Thermus thermophilus: one gene and its partner. The protein of the gene in region 1 interacts with the protein of each later gene in a pairwise test. Links are inferred from orthologs where the notes say so. Each region holds a gene or a part of one and is shown in the gene's direction. Other genes may lie near its edges.

What was found. The genes of interacting proteins can lie anywhere in the genome.
Region 2: the proteins of ligA (region 1) and leuS interact in binary tests that used the Escherichia coli proteins (3 or more experiments, as listed by UniProt). The link is inferred for Thermus thermophilus from one-to-one orthologs.

The regions. Positions count from the first base shown.
Region 1 is NZ_AP025158.1:1,018,628-1,026,481, forward strand. The notes cover bases 2,407-5,301. They hold ligA (NAD-dependent DNA ligase LigA), read left to right. Parts: upstream 2,407-2,786; coding sequence 2,787-4,817; downstream 4,818-5,301. Other genes in these bases: TthTMY_RS05515 (BMP family lipoprotein), read right to left, coding at 2,407-2,715; thyX (FAD-dependent thymidylate synthase), read right to left, coding at 4,814-5,301. Outside these bases: TthTMY_RS05510 (ABC transporter ATP-binding protein), read right to left, coding at 1-1,469; more of TthTMY_RS05515, read right to left, coding at 1,528-2,406; more of thyX, read right to left, coding at 5,302-5,626; trpB (tryptophan synthase subunit beta), read left to right, coding at 5,663-6,922; trpA (tryptophan synthase subunit alpha), read left to right, coding at 6,919-7,716; mqnC (cyclic dehypoxanthinyl futalosine synthase), read right to left, coding at 7,773-7,854. UniProt on the Escherichia coli protein: DNA ligase that catalyzes the formation of phosphodiester linkages between 5'-phosphoryl and 3'-hydroxyl groups in double-stranded DNA using NAD as a coenzyme and as the energy source for the reaction.
Region 2 is NZ_AP025158.1:1,891,357-1,898,228, reverse strand. Bases 2,943-6,091 are described here. They hold leuS (leucine--tRNA ligase), read left to right. Parts: upstream 2,943-3,254; coding sequence 3,255-5,891; downstream 5,892-6,091. Other genes in these bases: TthTMY_RS10190 (30S ribosomal protein S1), read left to right, coding at 2,943-3,083. Outside these bases: TthTMY_RS10200 (M20 family metallopeptidase), read right to left, coding at 1-521; more of TthTMY_RS10190, read left to right, coding at 1,473-2,942; TthTMY_RS10175 (hypothetical protein), read right to left, coding at 6,646-6,872.

The DNA.
Region 1 (7,854 bases):
AGGAGGCCGAGCCTTTCCTCCGTGGCCTCCTCCGGGGCGAGCTCCCCCACGATGCGCCCCCCGTGCATCACCAGGATGCGGTCGGAGAGGGCGAGGATCTCCGAGAGGTCGGCGGAGACGAGGAGGACGGCGAGCCCCTGGTCCCGGGCCTTGACGAGCTCCTTGTGGATGAACTCAATGGCCCCCACGTCCACGCCCCGGGTGGGCTGGGCGGCCACGAGAAGCCTTGGGCTTCGTAGGACCTCTCTTCCCACCACGATCTTCTGCTGGTTCCCCCCGGAGAAGCGGCGGGCGGAGAGGGCGGTGGAGCGGGGGCGGACATCGTAAGCCTCCACGAGCCTTCTGGCGTGCTCCTCGGCCGCTTCGTCTTCCAGGAAGCCCAAAAACCCTCGGAAGGGAGGTCGGTGCTGGTCCCCGAGGACGGCGTTCTCCTTCACGGAGAAGTCCAGGACGAGGCCGCGGGCGAGCCGGTCCTCGGGCACGTGGCTTACCCCAAAGTCCCTGACCCCCCGGGCCGAGGGGGGAAGGGGCCGGCCCAGGAGGAGGGCCTTGCCCCTAAAGGGCCTGAGGCCGGTGAGAGCCTCCACGAGCTCGGTCTGGCCGTTCCCTTCCACCCCGGCGATGCCCACGATCTCCCCGGCCCGCACCTGGAAGCTCACCCCCTTGAGGCGGGGCGGGGCCTCGAGGCCCTCCACCTCCAAGACCACCTCCCCCGGCCTCGCCGGCCCCTTCTCCACCCGCAAGACCACCTCCCGGCCCACCATCATCCGGGCGAGGGCTTCCAGGGAGGTCTCCTCGGCCCGCACCGTGCCCACCACCTTCCCGTCCCGGATCACCGTGATGCGGTCCGCCACCTGGAGGACCTCCTTCAGCTTGTGGCTGATGAAGATGGCGGCGTTCCCCCTCGCCACGTAGCCCCTTAGGAAACGGAAGAGCTCCTCGGCCTCCTGGGGGGTGAGGACGGCGGTGGGCTCGTCCAGGATGAGGATTTTGGCCTCCCGGTAGAGGGCCTTGAGGATCTCCACCCGCTGCTGCAGGCCCACGGGGAGGTTCTCCACTTTCTCGTCCAGGGGCACTTCAAAGCCCAGCTCCTCCATGAGGCGGACCGCCCGCCTCCTGGCCGCCTCCAGGTCCAGGAAGAGGGGGCTTCCGGGCTCGAGGCCCAGGACCAGGTTCTCCAAGACGGTGAAGGGCTCCACCAGCATGAAGTGCTGGTGGACCATGCCGATGCCCGCCCTGATGGCGTCCTGGGGGCTTTTGGGCCGGTAGGGCTTCCCGTCCACCCACATCTCCCCGGCGTCCGGGGGCTGGAGGCCGTAGACGATCTTCATGAGGGTGGACTTGCCCGCGCCGTTTTCCCCCACCAGGGCCAGGACCTCGCCCCACTCCAGGTCCAGGCCGATGCGGTCGTTGGCCAGGACCAGGGGGAAGCGCTTGGTGATGTCCTTGAGGACCAGGGCCTTCGCCACGGGAGGAGTATACGGGAAAACCGGGGCCAAAAGGCCCCGGCCTTTGGGCCCCTGCCCCTTAGCGGGTTTCGGGCACCTGGATCTCCCCGTTGATGATGGCCTGCTTCAGCTCCTCGAGGCGGGCCTTCACCTCCTCCGGGATCAGGGCCTGGTTGTACTCGTCCAGGGCGTAGCCCACGCCCTCCTCGGCGAGGCCTAGGTCCTTGACCCCGCCCTGGAAGGTGCCGTCCACGACGCTCTTGATGGCGTCGTACACGGCCACGTCCACCCGCTTGACCATGGAGGTCAGGCCGTGGTTGAGGGTGGTGGGGTCGTTGTCGGTGTCGCCGAGGTAGTTCTGGTTGGAGTCCACGCCGATGAAGAAGAGGGGCGTGGCGCCCTCGCCGCACTTCTCCTCGTAGGCGGGGTACTTGGGCACGTCGGCGAAGCGGTCCTCGCGGACGAAGCGTACGGCCCTGCCTTCCCTGAGGCACATCTCCTCCTTCACGAAGTCAATGAGGCCAAGGCCGGAGCCCCCGGCGGCGGCGTAGATGATGTCCGCCCCCTGGCGGGCCTGGCTGGAGGCGATCTCCTTGGCCTTGGCGGGGTCGTTCCAGGCGGCGGGGGTGTTGCCCACGTAGCCCACCAGGACCCGGCCCTGGATCCCGTCCTCCTGGAAGGCGTACTCCGCCCCGGCGCGGAAGCCCGCCTCAAACTTGTGGATGAGGGGGATGTCCATGCCGCCGATGAACCCCACCACGCCGGTGCGGGAGAGCTTGCCCGCCACGTAGCCCACGAGGAAGCTCCCCTCGTGCTCCCGGAAGACCACGCCCAGGGCGTTGGCCAGCTGCCCTTCCCCGGGCACGGCGTCAATCACGGCGAACTTCACCTTGGGGAACTCCTCGGCCGTGGCGGTGATGGCGGGCTCGTTGGCGAAGCCCACCCCGATCACCAGGTCAAACCCTTCCTCGGCGAAGGTGCGGATGCCCTGGCCCACCTGGGAGGGGTCGGCGGGTTCAAAGTCAAAGATCTGGACGCCGAGCTCCTGGGCCGCCCGCTGCGCCCCTTCCCAGGCGGACTGGTTGAAGGAGCGGTCAAACTTGCCGCCGGCGTCAAAAGCAAGCCCCACCCGGATGTCGGCCCCGGGAAGGGTCGTCCCTTCGGCCGGAGCCGTCTCCGTGGCGGCCTGCTCCTCCGCTTTCCTGGGGCAGGCCGTGAGGGCCACGGCGAGCGCGCCTAAGGTGAGCAACCATAAAAGCCTCCTCATAACGCCTCCTTTCGGGATAGGGGGCGCACCCCTAGTCCAAGGAAAAGTATAGCCCAAGGTACACTAGGGTCATGACCCTGGAAGAGGCGAGGAAGCGGGTGAACGAGCTACGGGACCTCATCCGCTACCACAACTACCGCTACTACGTCCTGGCGGACCCGGAGATCTCCGACGCCGAGTACGACCGGCTTCTTAGGGAGCTCAAGGAGCTTGAGGAGCGCTTTCCCGAGCTCAAAAGCCCGGACTCCCCCACGGAGCAAGTGGGGGCGAGGCCCCTCGAGGCCACCTTCCGCCCCGTCCGCCACCCCACCCGCATGTACTCCTTGGACAACGCCTTCACCCTGGATGAGGTCAGGGCCTTTGAGGAGCGGATAGAGCGGGCCCTGGGCCGGAAGGGCCCCTTCGCCTACACCGTGGAGCACAAGGTGGACGGCCTTTCCGTCAACCTCTACTACGAGGATGGGGTCCTGGTCTACGGGGCCACCCGGGGGGACGGGGAGGTGGGGGAGGAGGTGACCCAGAACCTCCTCACCATCCCCACCATCCCGAGGAGGCTCAAGGGGGTGCCGGAGCGCCTCGAGGTCCGGGGCGAGGTCTACATGCCCATAGCGGCCTTCCTCCGGCTCAACGAGGAGCTGGAGGAGCGGGGGGAGAAGATCTTCAAAAACCCTAGGAACGCCGCGGCGGGCTCCCTAAGGCAAAAAGACCCCCGCATCACCGCCAAGCGGGGCCTCAGGGCCACCTTCTACGCCCTGGGGCTCGGGCTGGAAGAGGTGGAGAGGGAAGGGGTGGCGACCCAGTTCGCCCTCCTCCACTGGCTCAAGGAGAAGGGCTTCCCCGTGGAGCACGGCTACGCGCGGGCCGTGGGGGCGGAAGGGGTGGAGGGAATCTACCAGGACTGGCTGAAGAAGCGGCGGGAGCTTCCCTTTGAGGCGGACGGGGTGGTGGTGAAGCTGGACGATTTGCAACTTTGGCGGGAGCTCGGCTACACCGCCCGCGCCCCCCGCTTCGCCATCGCCTACAAGTTCCCCGCCGAGGAGAAGGAGACCCGGCTTTTGGACGTGGTCTTCCAGGTGGGGCGCACCGGGCGGGTGACCCCGGTGGGGGTCCTCGAGCCCGTCTTCCTAGAGGGCAGCGAGGTTTCCCGGGTCACCCTGCACAACGAAAGCTACATAGAGGAGCTGGACATCCGCATCGGGGACTGGGTTTTGGTGCACAAGGCGGGCGGGGTCATCCCCGAGGTCCTCCGGGTCCTCAAGGAGCGGCGCACGGGAAAGGAGCGGCCCGTGCGCTGGCCCGAGGCCTGCCCCGAGTGCGGCCATCGCCTCATCCAGGAGGGGAAGGTCCACCGCTGCCCCAACCCCTTGTGCCCCGCCAAGCGCTTTGAGGCCATCCGCCACTTCGCCTCCCGCAAGGCCATGGACATCCAGGGCCTGGGGGAGAAGCTCGTTGAGAAGCTTTTGGAGAAGGGCCTGGTCAAGGACGTGGCCGACCTCTACCGCCTGAGGAAGGAAGACCTGGTGGGCCTGGAGCGCATGGGGGAAAAGAGCGCCCAAAACCTCCTCCGCCAGATAGAGGAGAGCAAGAAAAGGGGCCTAGAGCGCCTCCTCTACGCCCTGGGGCTTCCGGGAGTGGGGGAGGTCCTGGCCCGGAACCTGGCGGCCAAGTTCCAGACCATGGACCGCCTCCTCGAGGCCAGCCTGGAGGAGCTTTTGGAGGTGGAGGAGGTGGGGGAGCTCACGGCGAGGGCCATCCTGGAAACCCTGAGGGACCCCGCCTTCCGCCACCTGGTGCGAAGGCTCAAGGAGGCGGGGGTGGAGATGGAGGCCAAGGAGAAGGGCGGGGAGGCCCTTAAAGGGCTCACCTTCGTGATCACCGGGGAGCTTTCCCGCCCCCGGGAGGAGGTGAAGGCCCTCCTCCGGCGCCTTGGGGCCAAGGTGACGGACGCCGTGAGCCGCAAGACGAGCTACCTCGTGGTGGGGGAGGCCCCGGGGAGCAAGCTGGAAAAGGCCAAGGCCTTAGGGGTCCCCACCCTCACGGAGGAGGAGCTTTACCGGCTCATAGAGGCCCGCACGGGGAAGAAGGCGGAAGAGCTCGTCTAAGGGACCTCCCCGGGCCCGAAGAGCTTCTCCAGGGCCTCCCTAAGGCGGCTTCCCTCGAGGCCCAAAGAGGCCAGGGCCTTCTCGTAGACCTCGGGGGTGAGGAGGCCCCTTAGGGCCCGAAGCTCCGTGCGGGAGAGAAGAGCCCCTCCTAAAAGGTGCTCCTCAAAGGCGGCCCAGGCCAAGGGGACCCTCTCCTTGACGATTTCGGCGATGGCCTGGGCGTACTGGCGGATCTCCCACTGGGCCTCGGGGGCGAGGCGGAGCTTGAGGAAGTGGAAGAGGTTGTGCAGGTCCTGCTTCCAGTAGAACTCGGTGTAGAGGTTGAGGGGAAGGACCATCCGGGCCATCTCCCGGGCCACGCCCTTCTCCAGAAGGGCCCGGTAGGCCCCGTAGGCCTCCTGCTCCACCCTCCTTAGGAGGGCCAAGGCCTCCTCGTCCAGGAGGGCCCCTTCCGAAGCCTGCTTGTTCCTCCTCGCCTGCCTGCGGAAGGCCTCGGGCTCGTAGAACTCCTCCTTGAGGATGGAGTAGCGCCCCGAGACCTCGTTGACGCTCGCCGTGCGGTGGCGGAACCACTGCCTGACCACGAAGATGGGGGCCTTGACGTGAAACTTGAAGACCACCATCTCAAAGGGGCTTGTGTGGCGGTGGCGCATGAGGTAGTCAATGAGGGCGGCGTCCTCCCGCACCGTCTTCGTCCCTTCCCCGTAGGACACCCGGGCCGCCTGGACGATGGCGCGGTCGTCCCCCATCTGGTCCACCAGGCGGACGAAGCCCTTGTCCAAGACCGGGATCGTGAGAGGCCCTTCCATCCCCCCGAGTTTACCGGGAGGCCCCTCCGGGGTAGGATGGGAGTTGTCTTGGCGCGAGGCGCCTTTAGGGAGCGAAGCATGCTGACCCTACCCGACTTTCCCTTGCCCGACGCGAGGGGGCGGTTCGGCCCCTACGGGGGGCGGTACGTGCCCGAGACCCTGATCCCCGCCCTGGAGGAGCTGGAGGCCGCCTACCGGGAGGCCAAGAAGGATCCGGCCTTCCTGGAGGAGCTGGACCACTACCTCAGGCAGTTCGCCGGCAGGCCCACCCCCCTCTACCACGCCAAGCGGCTTTCCGAGCACTGGGGCGGGGCCCAGGTCTACCTCAAGCGGGAGGACCTCCTCCACACCGGGGCCCACAAGATCAACAACACCCTGGGCCAGGCCCTCCTGGCCAGGCGCATGGGCAAGAGGCGGGTCATCGCCGAAACGGGGGCGGGGCAGCACGGGGTGAGCGTGGCCACGGTGGCGGCCCTCTTCGGCATGGAGTGCGTGGTCTATATGGGGGAGGAGGACGTCAGGCGCCAGGCCTTAAACGTCTTCCGCATGAAGCTCCTCGGGGCCGAGGTGCGGCCCGTGGCCGCGGGGAGCCGCACCCTCAAGGACGCCACCAACGAGGCCATCCGCGACTGGATCACGAACGTGCGCACCACCTTCTACATCCTGGGTTCCGTGGTGGGCCCCCACCCCTACCCCATGATGGTCCGGGACTTCCAGAGCGTCATCGGGGAGGAGGTGAAGCGGCAAAGCCAGGAGCTTTTCGGCCGCCTCCCCGACGCCCTCATCGCCGCGGTGGGGGGCGGGTCCAACGCCATCGGCCTCTTCGCCCCCTTCGCCTACCTGCCCGAGGAGGAGCGCCCCAGGCTCATTGGGGTGGAGGCCGCCGGGGAGGGGCTTTCCACGGGCAGGCACGCCGCGAGCATCGGGGCGGGGAAGCGGGGGGTGCTGCACGGGAGCTACATGTACCTCCTCTACGACCACGACGGCCAGATCACCCCGGCCCACTCCGTCTCCGCGGGGCTGGACTACCCCGGGGTGGGGCCGGAGCACAGCTACTACGCCGACGCCGGGGTGGCGGAGTACGCCAGCGTCACGGACGAGGAGGCCCTCGAGGGCTTCAAGCTCCTGGCGCGGCTTGAGGGCATCATCCCCGCCTTGGAATCGGCCCACGCCATCGCCCACGCCGCCAAGGTGGTGCCGGAGATGGACAAGGACCAGGTGGTGGTCATCAACCTCTCCGGCCGGGGGGACAAGGACGTGACCGAGGCCATGCGCCTTCTGGGAGGGGAGCTGTGACCACCCAGGAGGCCTTCGCCAAGGCCCGGTCCGAGGGAAGGGCCGCCCTCATCCCTTACCTCACCGCAGGCTTCCCCAGCCGGGAAGGCTTTTTGCAGGCGGTGGAGGAGGTTTTGCCCTACGCCGACCTTCTGGAGATCGGCCTCCCCTACTCCGACCCTCTGGGGGACGGCCCCGTGATCCAGCGGGCAAGCGAACTGGCCCTGAGGAAGGGGATGAGCGTCCAGGGGACCCTGGAGCTCGTGCGGGAGGTGCGGGCCATGACGGAAAAGCCCCTCTTCCTCATGACCTACCTGAACCCCGTCCTGGCCTGGGGGCCGGAGCGCTTCTTCGGCCTCTTCAAGCAGGCGGGGGCCACGGGGGTGATCCTCCCCGACCTCCCTCCCGACGAGGACCCAGGCCTCGTGCGCCTCGCCCAGGAGATCGGCCTGGAGACGGTCTTCCTCCTCGCCCCCACCTCCACGGACGCCCGCATCGCCACCGTGGTCCGCCACGCCACGGGCTTCGTCTACGCCGTCTCCGTCACCGGGGTCACGGGGATGCGGGAAAGGCTTCCCGAGGAGGTGAAGGACCTGGTGCGGCGCATCAAGGCCAGGACCCCCCTCCCCGTGGCCGTGGGCTTCGGGGTTTCCGGCAGGACCACGGCTGCCCAGGCAGCGGTGGCGGACGGGGTGGTGGTGGGAAGCGCCCTGATCCGGGCCCTAGAGGAGGGGAGGCCCCTTGCGCCCCTCCTCCAGGAGATCCGCCAGGGCCTCCAGCGCCTCGAGGCCAACCCCGGCCCGAGGGAAGGCTAATCCTGAGAAAAACCGGGGCCCCCATGCTGGCTTGGGCCAGCATGGGGGAACCGCCCTTAGGCGAGGGGGAGTTCCAGGGGCTCGGGCTCCTTCAGGATGGCCTCGGGGTCTGGGTAGCGGAGGATGCGGTAGAGGGGG
Region 2 (6,872 bases), 870 kb from region 1 along the record:
TTCAGGTGGCCTTCCGCGGTGGGGGGTTCCAGGACCAGCACCGCCCGGGCCTTCTTGGCGGCGGCCTCAATGAGGGGGCGGCTTTCCGGGGAGCCCACCTCCTCGTCGGGGGTGAAGAGGACCTCGAGGGCGGGAAGCCTCCGCCCCGTGGCCTCGGCGTAGCGCAGGGCGTAGAGGAGGGCGATGATCCCCCCCTTCATGTCGTAGACCCCGGGACCGATGGCCTTCTCCCGCTCCAGGCGGAAGGGCTCGGGGAAGCTCCCCTTGGGGTGGACGGTGTCGTAGTGGCAGAGGACGAGCACGGGGGCGCCCTCGCCTTCCCGCTTGAGGAGGAGGACGGGGCCCGCGGGGGTGTCCTTGCGGGAGAGGCGGCCCTCGAGGGGCCCGAAGGCCTCTTCCAGGAAGGCCGCGGCTTCCTTAAGGCCCGCGAGGTCCCCCGAGGGGGACTCCCGGCGGACGAAGGCCTCCAGGTCCTTGAGGATCTCGGGAAGGCGGGCTTCCATCCAGCGAAGGCTTTCCATGGCCCCCATTATGGCAGGGCCTCGCCTTGGAAGCTGAGCTCTCCTCACTTTGAGGGCCGGGGCTTGACGAGGGAAGGGAAGAGGGGGGCAAGTAAGGCGGGCCGCCTGCCACCCCCCTCTTCCCAGTCAAAACCGGGTGGAGGAGGAGTTCCTCCACCGCCTGGGCCGCGCCGTCCAGGATCTGGGGTATACCCCCCTCTTCCCGGACCGCGGCTTTGACCGGGCTTCCCTGAGGCAAAAGCTCCAGGGGTGGGGCATGGGCTTCCTCCTCCGCCTCTAGTAGAACCGGGAGGTGGAACCCCAAGGGGGGAAGCGCCTTCCCCTGAAGGAGGGCTACCAGCGTGTGGTCCACCCCCTGCGGGAGGAGGTCCGCCTTTTCGGACACGGTGGGGAGGGGGTAGAAGTCACCCTCCTGGTGTACCCAGGGGGTCGGGATCCCTGGTATCTGGCCTATTCGGGCCCTTTTGGGGGGGAGCCGCCCTATGGGTGGCGGATGTGGATTGAAGAGGGGTTTAGGGACCTGAAGGGGCAGGGGTTTGGGCTGGACCGCCATCGGCTGCGGACGGGGGCGAGCCTCAGGGGGTGGTTATGGCTTCTGGCCTTGGGGATGGCGCTCTTGGTCCTTCTGGGGGCGCGCTTGCAGGGCAGGGAATGGCTTCCCCGGCTCCTGGCCCATCCCGAGCGGCAGAGCCTCTTCCGTCTGGGCCGGATCGCCCTGGCCCAGGGACCCCTGCCTTGGAGGGAAGCCGTGCGGGCAGCGCTGGTCCGGTTGCCTCAGGAACTGGGAGGAGGAAAGGGATGAGCGTTCAGCTGGACAGGTCTTGGCAAACGGGAGGAGGGGTGGTATAAAAGGGGAGTATGCCCTTCGGGGCTTGTGCACACGAGAGCGGGGAGTAGTGGCTCTCCCCCTCCTTTTCGTGTGGCAGAAGGCTAGAGGAGGATAGAGGCGGCATGGAAGACAAGGCGACCCAGACCCCGGAACAGACCTTCAGCATGGAAGAGGCCCTTCAGGAGACGGAGGCCCGGCTGGAGAAGCGCGTGCGCCCCGGGCAGATCCTGACGGGCAAGGTGGTTCTGGTGGGCTCGGAAGGCGTGGCGGTGGACATCGGCGCCAAGACCGAGGGCATCATCCCCTTCAACCAGCTCACCACCAAGCCCCTCTCCGAGGAGGAACTCAGGAACCTTCTGAGCCCTGGGGACGAGGTGAAGGTCCAGGTGCTCCGGGTGGACCCCGAGACGGGCCAGATCCTGCTCTCCCGGAAGAAGATCGAGGCCCAGGAGAAGTGGGACCGGGTCCAGGAGCTTTACGAGAAGGGCGAGCCCGTCACCGTGACCATCAAGGAGCGGGTGAAGGGGGGCGTGGTCGCCGAGCTGGACGGTGTCCAGGGCTTCATGCCCGCCTCCCAGCTGGACCTTAGGCGCGTCCCGAACCTGGACGAGTTCGTGGGCCAGCAGGTCCTGGCCAAGATCATTGAGTTCCACCGCCGTAAAGGCCGGGTCATCCTCTCCCGCCGGGCGGTGCTGGAGGAGGAGCAGAAGCGGGCCCGGGAGGCCTTCCTCAAGAGCCTCGAGCCCGGCCAGGTGGTGGAGGGCACCGTGGTGGAGGTGACCGACTTCGGGGTCTTCGTCAACCTGGGCCCCGTGGACGGCTTGGTCCACCGCTCCGAGATCACCTGGGGGCGGTTCAACCACCCCCGCGAGGTGATCCAGAAGGGCCAGAAGGTGAAGGCCCAGGTCCTCTCCGTGGACCCCGAGAAGGAGCGGGTCAACCTCTCCATCAAGGCCCTCATCCCCGACCCCTGGACCACGGTGGCGGAGAAGTACCCCGTGGGCACCCGGGTCCGGGGCAAGGTGGTGGGCCTCACCCAGTTCGGGGCCTTCGTGGAGGTGGAGCCGGGCCTCGAGGGCCTGATCCACATCTCCGAGCTCTCCTGGACCAAGCGGCCCAAGCACCCCTCCGAGGTGGTGAAGGAGGGGGACGAGGTGGAGGCCGTGGTCCTGCGCCTGGACCCCGAGGAGCGCCGCCTCTCCCTGGGCCTCAAGCAGACCCAGCCCGATCCCTGGCAGCAGCTCACGGAGAAGTACCCGCCCGGCACCGTGCTGAAGGGCAAGGTTACCGGGGTCACGGACTTCGGGGTCTTCGTGGAGATTGAGCCCGGCATTGAGGGGCTCGTCCACGTCTCCGAGCTGGACCACAAGCGGGTGGAGAACCCGGCCGCCCTCTTCAAGAAGGGGGACGAGATGGAGGTCGTGGTCCTCAACATTGACCCGGTGGAGCAGCGGGTCTCCCTCTCCCGCAAGCGCCTCCTTCCGCCCCCCCTGCCCCAGGAGGAGGAGCGGCCCCGCCGCGCCCGCTCGGGCAAGGAGCGCGCCCGCCGCAAGGGGGCGCCCCGCCGGGAGGACCGGAGGGAGTACGAGTACGGCGCCGTGGCGGAGTACAACCTCTACGACGCCTCCAGCGTGCCCACCACCACGGCCACGGTGAAGCTCGGCGACCTCTACGGCGACCTCTTGGCGAGCCTGGGCTTCGAGGAGGAGGCTGAGGAGAAGAGCCGAGGCTAAGACCCTTTCCCAGGCCCCGCGCTGGAAAAGTCCGGCGCGGGGCTTTCGTGTGGAAGCGCCCCGGCGCAAAGGCGTATCATGGGGGCGTGCGCGCGTCCCTACGTCCCTAGCGGGGGGAAGGGTTTTTGCGGCCCCTTCCCTCCTAGGGAGGGGCTTTTTTGAGGAGGAGCCATGGAGAAGTACAACCCGCACGCCATTGAGGCCAAGTGGCAGCGCTTCTGGGAGGAGAAGGGGTTCATGAAGGCCAAGGACCTCCCGGGGGGCCGGGGGAAGCAGTACGTCCTCGTCATGTTCCCCTACCCCTCGGGGGACCTGCACATGGGCCACCTGAAGAACTACACCATGGGGGACGTCCTGGCCCGCTTCCGCCGGATGCAGGGCTACGAGGTCCTCCACCCCATGGGCTGGGACGCTTTTGGCCTTCCGGCGGAGAACGCCGCCCTGAAGTTCGGCGTCCACCCTAAGGACTGGACCTACGCCAACATCCGCCAGGCCAAGGAGAGCCTCCGGCTCATGGGCATCCTCTACGACTGGGACCGGGAGGTCACCACCTGCGAGCCCGAGTACTACCGCTGGAACCAGTGGATCTTCCTCAAGATGTGGGAAAAGGGCCTGGCCTACCGGGCGAAGGGCCTCGTCAACTGGTGCCCCAAGTGCCAGACGGTCCTCGCCAACGAGCAGGTGGTGGAGGGGCGGTGCTGGCGGCACGAGGACACCCCCGTGGAGAAGCGGGAGCTGGAGCAGTGGTACCTGCGCATCACCGCCTACGCCGAGAGGCTCCTTAAGGACCTCGAGGGCCTGGACTGGCCCGAGAAGGTCAAGGCCATGCAAAGGGCCTGGATCGGCCGCTCCGAGGGGGCGGAGATCCTCTTCCCCGTGGAGGGGAAGGAGGTGAAGATCCCCGTCTTCACCACCCGGCCCGACACCCTCTTCGGGGCCACCTTCCTCGTGCTCGCCCCGGAGCACCCCCTCACCCTGGAGCTCGCCGCCCCCGAGAGGCGGGAGGAGGTCCTGGCCTACGTGGAGGCCGCCAAGCGCAAGACGGAGATTGAGCGCCAGGCGGAAGGCAGGGAGAAGACCGGGGTCTTCCTCGGGGCCTACGCCCTAAACCCCGCCACGGGGGAGAGGGTCCCCATCTGGACCGCGGACTACGTGCTCTATGGCTACGGCACCGGGGCCATCATGGCCGTCCCCGCCCACGACCAGAGGGACTACGAGTTCGCCAGGAAGTTCGGCCTTCCCATCAAGAAGGTGATTGAGCGGCCTGAAGACCCCCTCCCCGAGCCCCTGGAAAGGGCCTACGAGGAGCCCGGGATCATGGTGAACTCCGGGCCCTTTGACGGCACGCCAAGCGAGGAGGGGAAGAAGAGGGTCATCGCCTGGCTGGAGGAGAAGGGCCTGGGTAAGGGCCGGGTCACCTACCGCCTCCGGGACTGGCTCATCAGCCGCCAGCGCTACTGGGGAACCCCCATCCCCATGGTCCACTGCGAGGCCTGCGGGGTGGTCCCCGTCCCCGAGGAGGAGCTTCCCGTGCTCCTTCCCGACCTCAAGGACGTGGAGGACATCCGCCCCAAGGGGAAAAGCCCCCTGGAGGCCCACCCCGAGTTCTACGAGACCACCTGCCCCAGGTGCGGCGGCCCCGCCAAGCGGGACACGGACACCATGGACACCTTCTTTGACAGCAGCTGGTACTACCTGCGCTACACCGACCCCCACAACGACCGCCTCCCCTTTGACCCCGAGAAGGCGAACGCCTGGATGCCCGTGGACCAGTACATCGGCGGGGTGGAGCACGCGGTGCTTCACCTCCTCTACAGCCGCTTCTTCACCAAGTTCCTCCACGACCTGGGGATGGTGAAGGTGGAGGAGCCCTTCCAGGGCCTCTTCACCCAGGGCATGGTCCTCGCCTGGACGGACTTTGGCCCCGTGGAAGTGGAAGGCGAGGTGGTGCGCCTCCCCGAGCCCACCCGCATCCGGCTGGAGATCCCGGAAAGCGCCCTCTCCCTGGAGGACGTGCGGAAGATGGGGGCCGAGCTCAGGCCCCACGAGGACGGCACCCTCCACCTCTGGAAGCCCGCCGTCATGAGCAAGTCCAAGGGCAACGGCGTCATGGTGGGGCCCTTCGTGAAGGAGCAGGGGGCGGACATCGCCCGCATCACCATCCTCTTCGCCGCGCCCCCGGAGAACGAGATGGTCTGGACGGAGGAGGGGGTCCAGGGGGCCTGGCGCTTCCTGAACCGCATCTACCGGCGGGTGGCCGAGGACCGGGAGGCCCTTTTGGCGACGAGCGAGGTCTTCCAGGCGGAGGCGTTGGAGGGGAAGGACCGGGAGCTTTACGGTAAGCTCCACGAGACCCTGAAGAAGGTCACGGAGGACCTCGAGGCCCTCCGCTTCAACACCGCCATCGCCGCCCTCATGGAGTTCCTGAACGCCCTCTACGAGTACCGCAAGGACCGCCCCGTGACCCCCGTTTACCGCACCGCCCTCCGCTACTACCTGCAGATGCTCTTCCCCTTCGCCCCCCACCTGGCCGAGGAGCTTTGGCACTGGTTCTGGCCCGATAGCCTCTTCCAGGCGGGCTGGCCCGAGCTGGACGAGAAGGCCCTGGAGAAGGACGTGGTGGAGGTGGCCGTCCAGGTGAACGGGCGGGTGCGGGGGACGATCCGAATCCCCAAGGACGCCCCCCTGGAGGTGGCGCGGGCCGAGGCCCTTAAGGTGCGAAACGTCCAGGCCCACCTCGAGGGCAAGGAGGTGGTGAAGGAGATCTACGTCCCGGGGAAGATCCTCAACCTGGTAGTGCGGGGCTAGGGAGGCTGAGGCGGGTGGGGAGGGCCTTGGCCACCTCCCCCTTGGCCGGGGTGAGGAAGAGCCCCTCCCCGCCCCCCGAAGGCGAGGAGCCTCCCGTAGCCCAGGAAGAACCCCTCGGGGTCCAGGAGGCCGTAGAGCCGGTCCCAGAGGGGCGGGCCCTCGAGGGGGGCAAGCCTCGGCCCCGCTTCCTGAAAGTGGGCGAGGAGCCTTTCCTGCCGGTTTTTCCGCCTCTCCGCCGGGGTCTTCCTCCGGGCCTCGGGGAGGGGAGGGAGGAGGCGCACCCGGAGGTCCTTCCGCCAGGCGAGGGCCCTGTAGAGCTCCTCCGCCTCCAGGACCGCCACCTCTACGGGGTTTAGGGCGTCCACCTGCAAAAGGCGGTACCCCGGGTCCAAAAGCCCGTCCGTGTCCGCCACCGCGGGGCTTCCTTGGGGGATGAGGCGGGCCAGGCGCAGGGCCGCCACCAGGGCCTTCGCCTCCGCCCCCGCCGGGGAGAGGGTGCCCAAAAGGGTCCGGCGCACCAGGAGGAGGCGCCCCTCCCGATGGAGGAAGAGGGAGAAGGTCCCGGGAAGGGCCCCCTGCCCCGGGTCCAGGTCCAGGAGGAAGGCCTCGCCCGCCTTCTGGAGGAGCCGCCTGGCCAGGGTGGTCTTTCCCGCGTCCGTGGGGCCCAGGAGGAGGAGCATCTTATCTCCCTGTTTCCTTCGCCCGACTGGCCTTTAGAAACGCCTTGCCGGGGCCTCCACGCCGGCATGTAGCCTCAGGGACCCAGCTTGCGCTTGAGGTAGGCCAGAAGCTCCTCCAGAGCGAGCCTGAGCCGCCTCTGTTCCTCCGCCAGGGCCTCGAGGGGGTCCTTCCGCTCCTCCCCGACGAGGGTCTTGAAGAGGAGGGTGGGGTTGCCGCAGGTGGGGCAGGCGAGCCCCTGGGGGTTTGCGGAGTAGGCGTAGAAGATCCGGGTGCGGCACCTGGGGCAGAGGAGGTACTTGA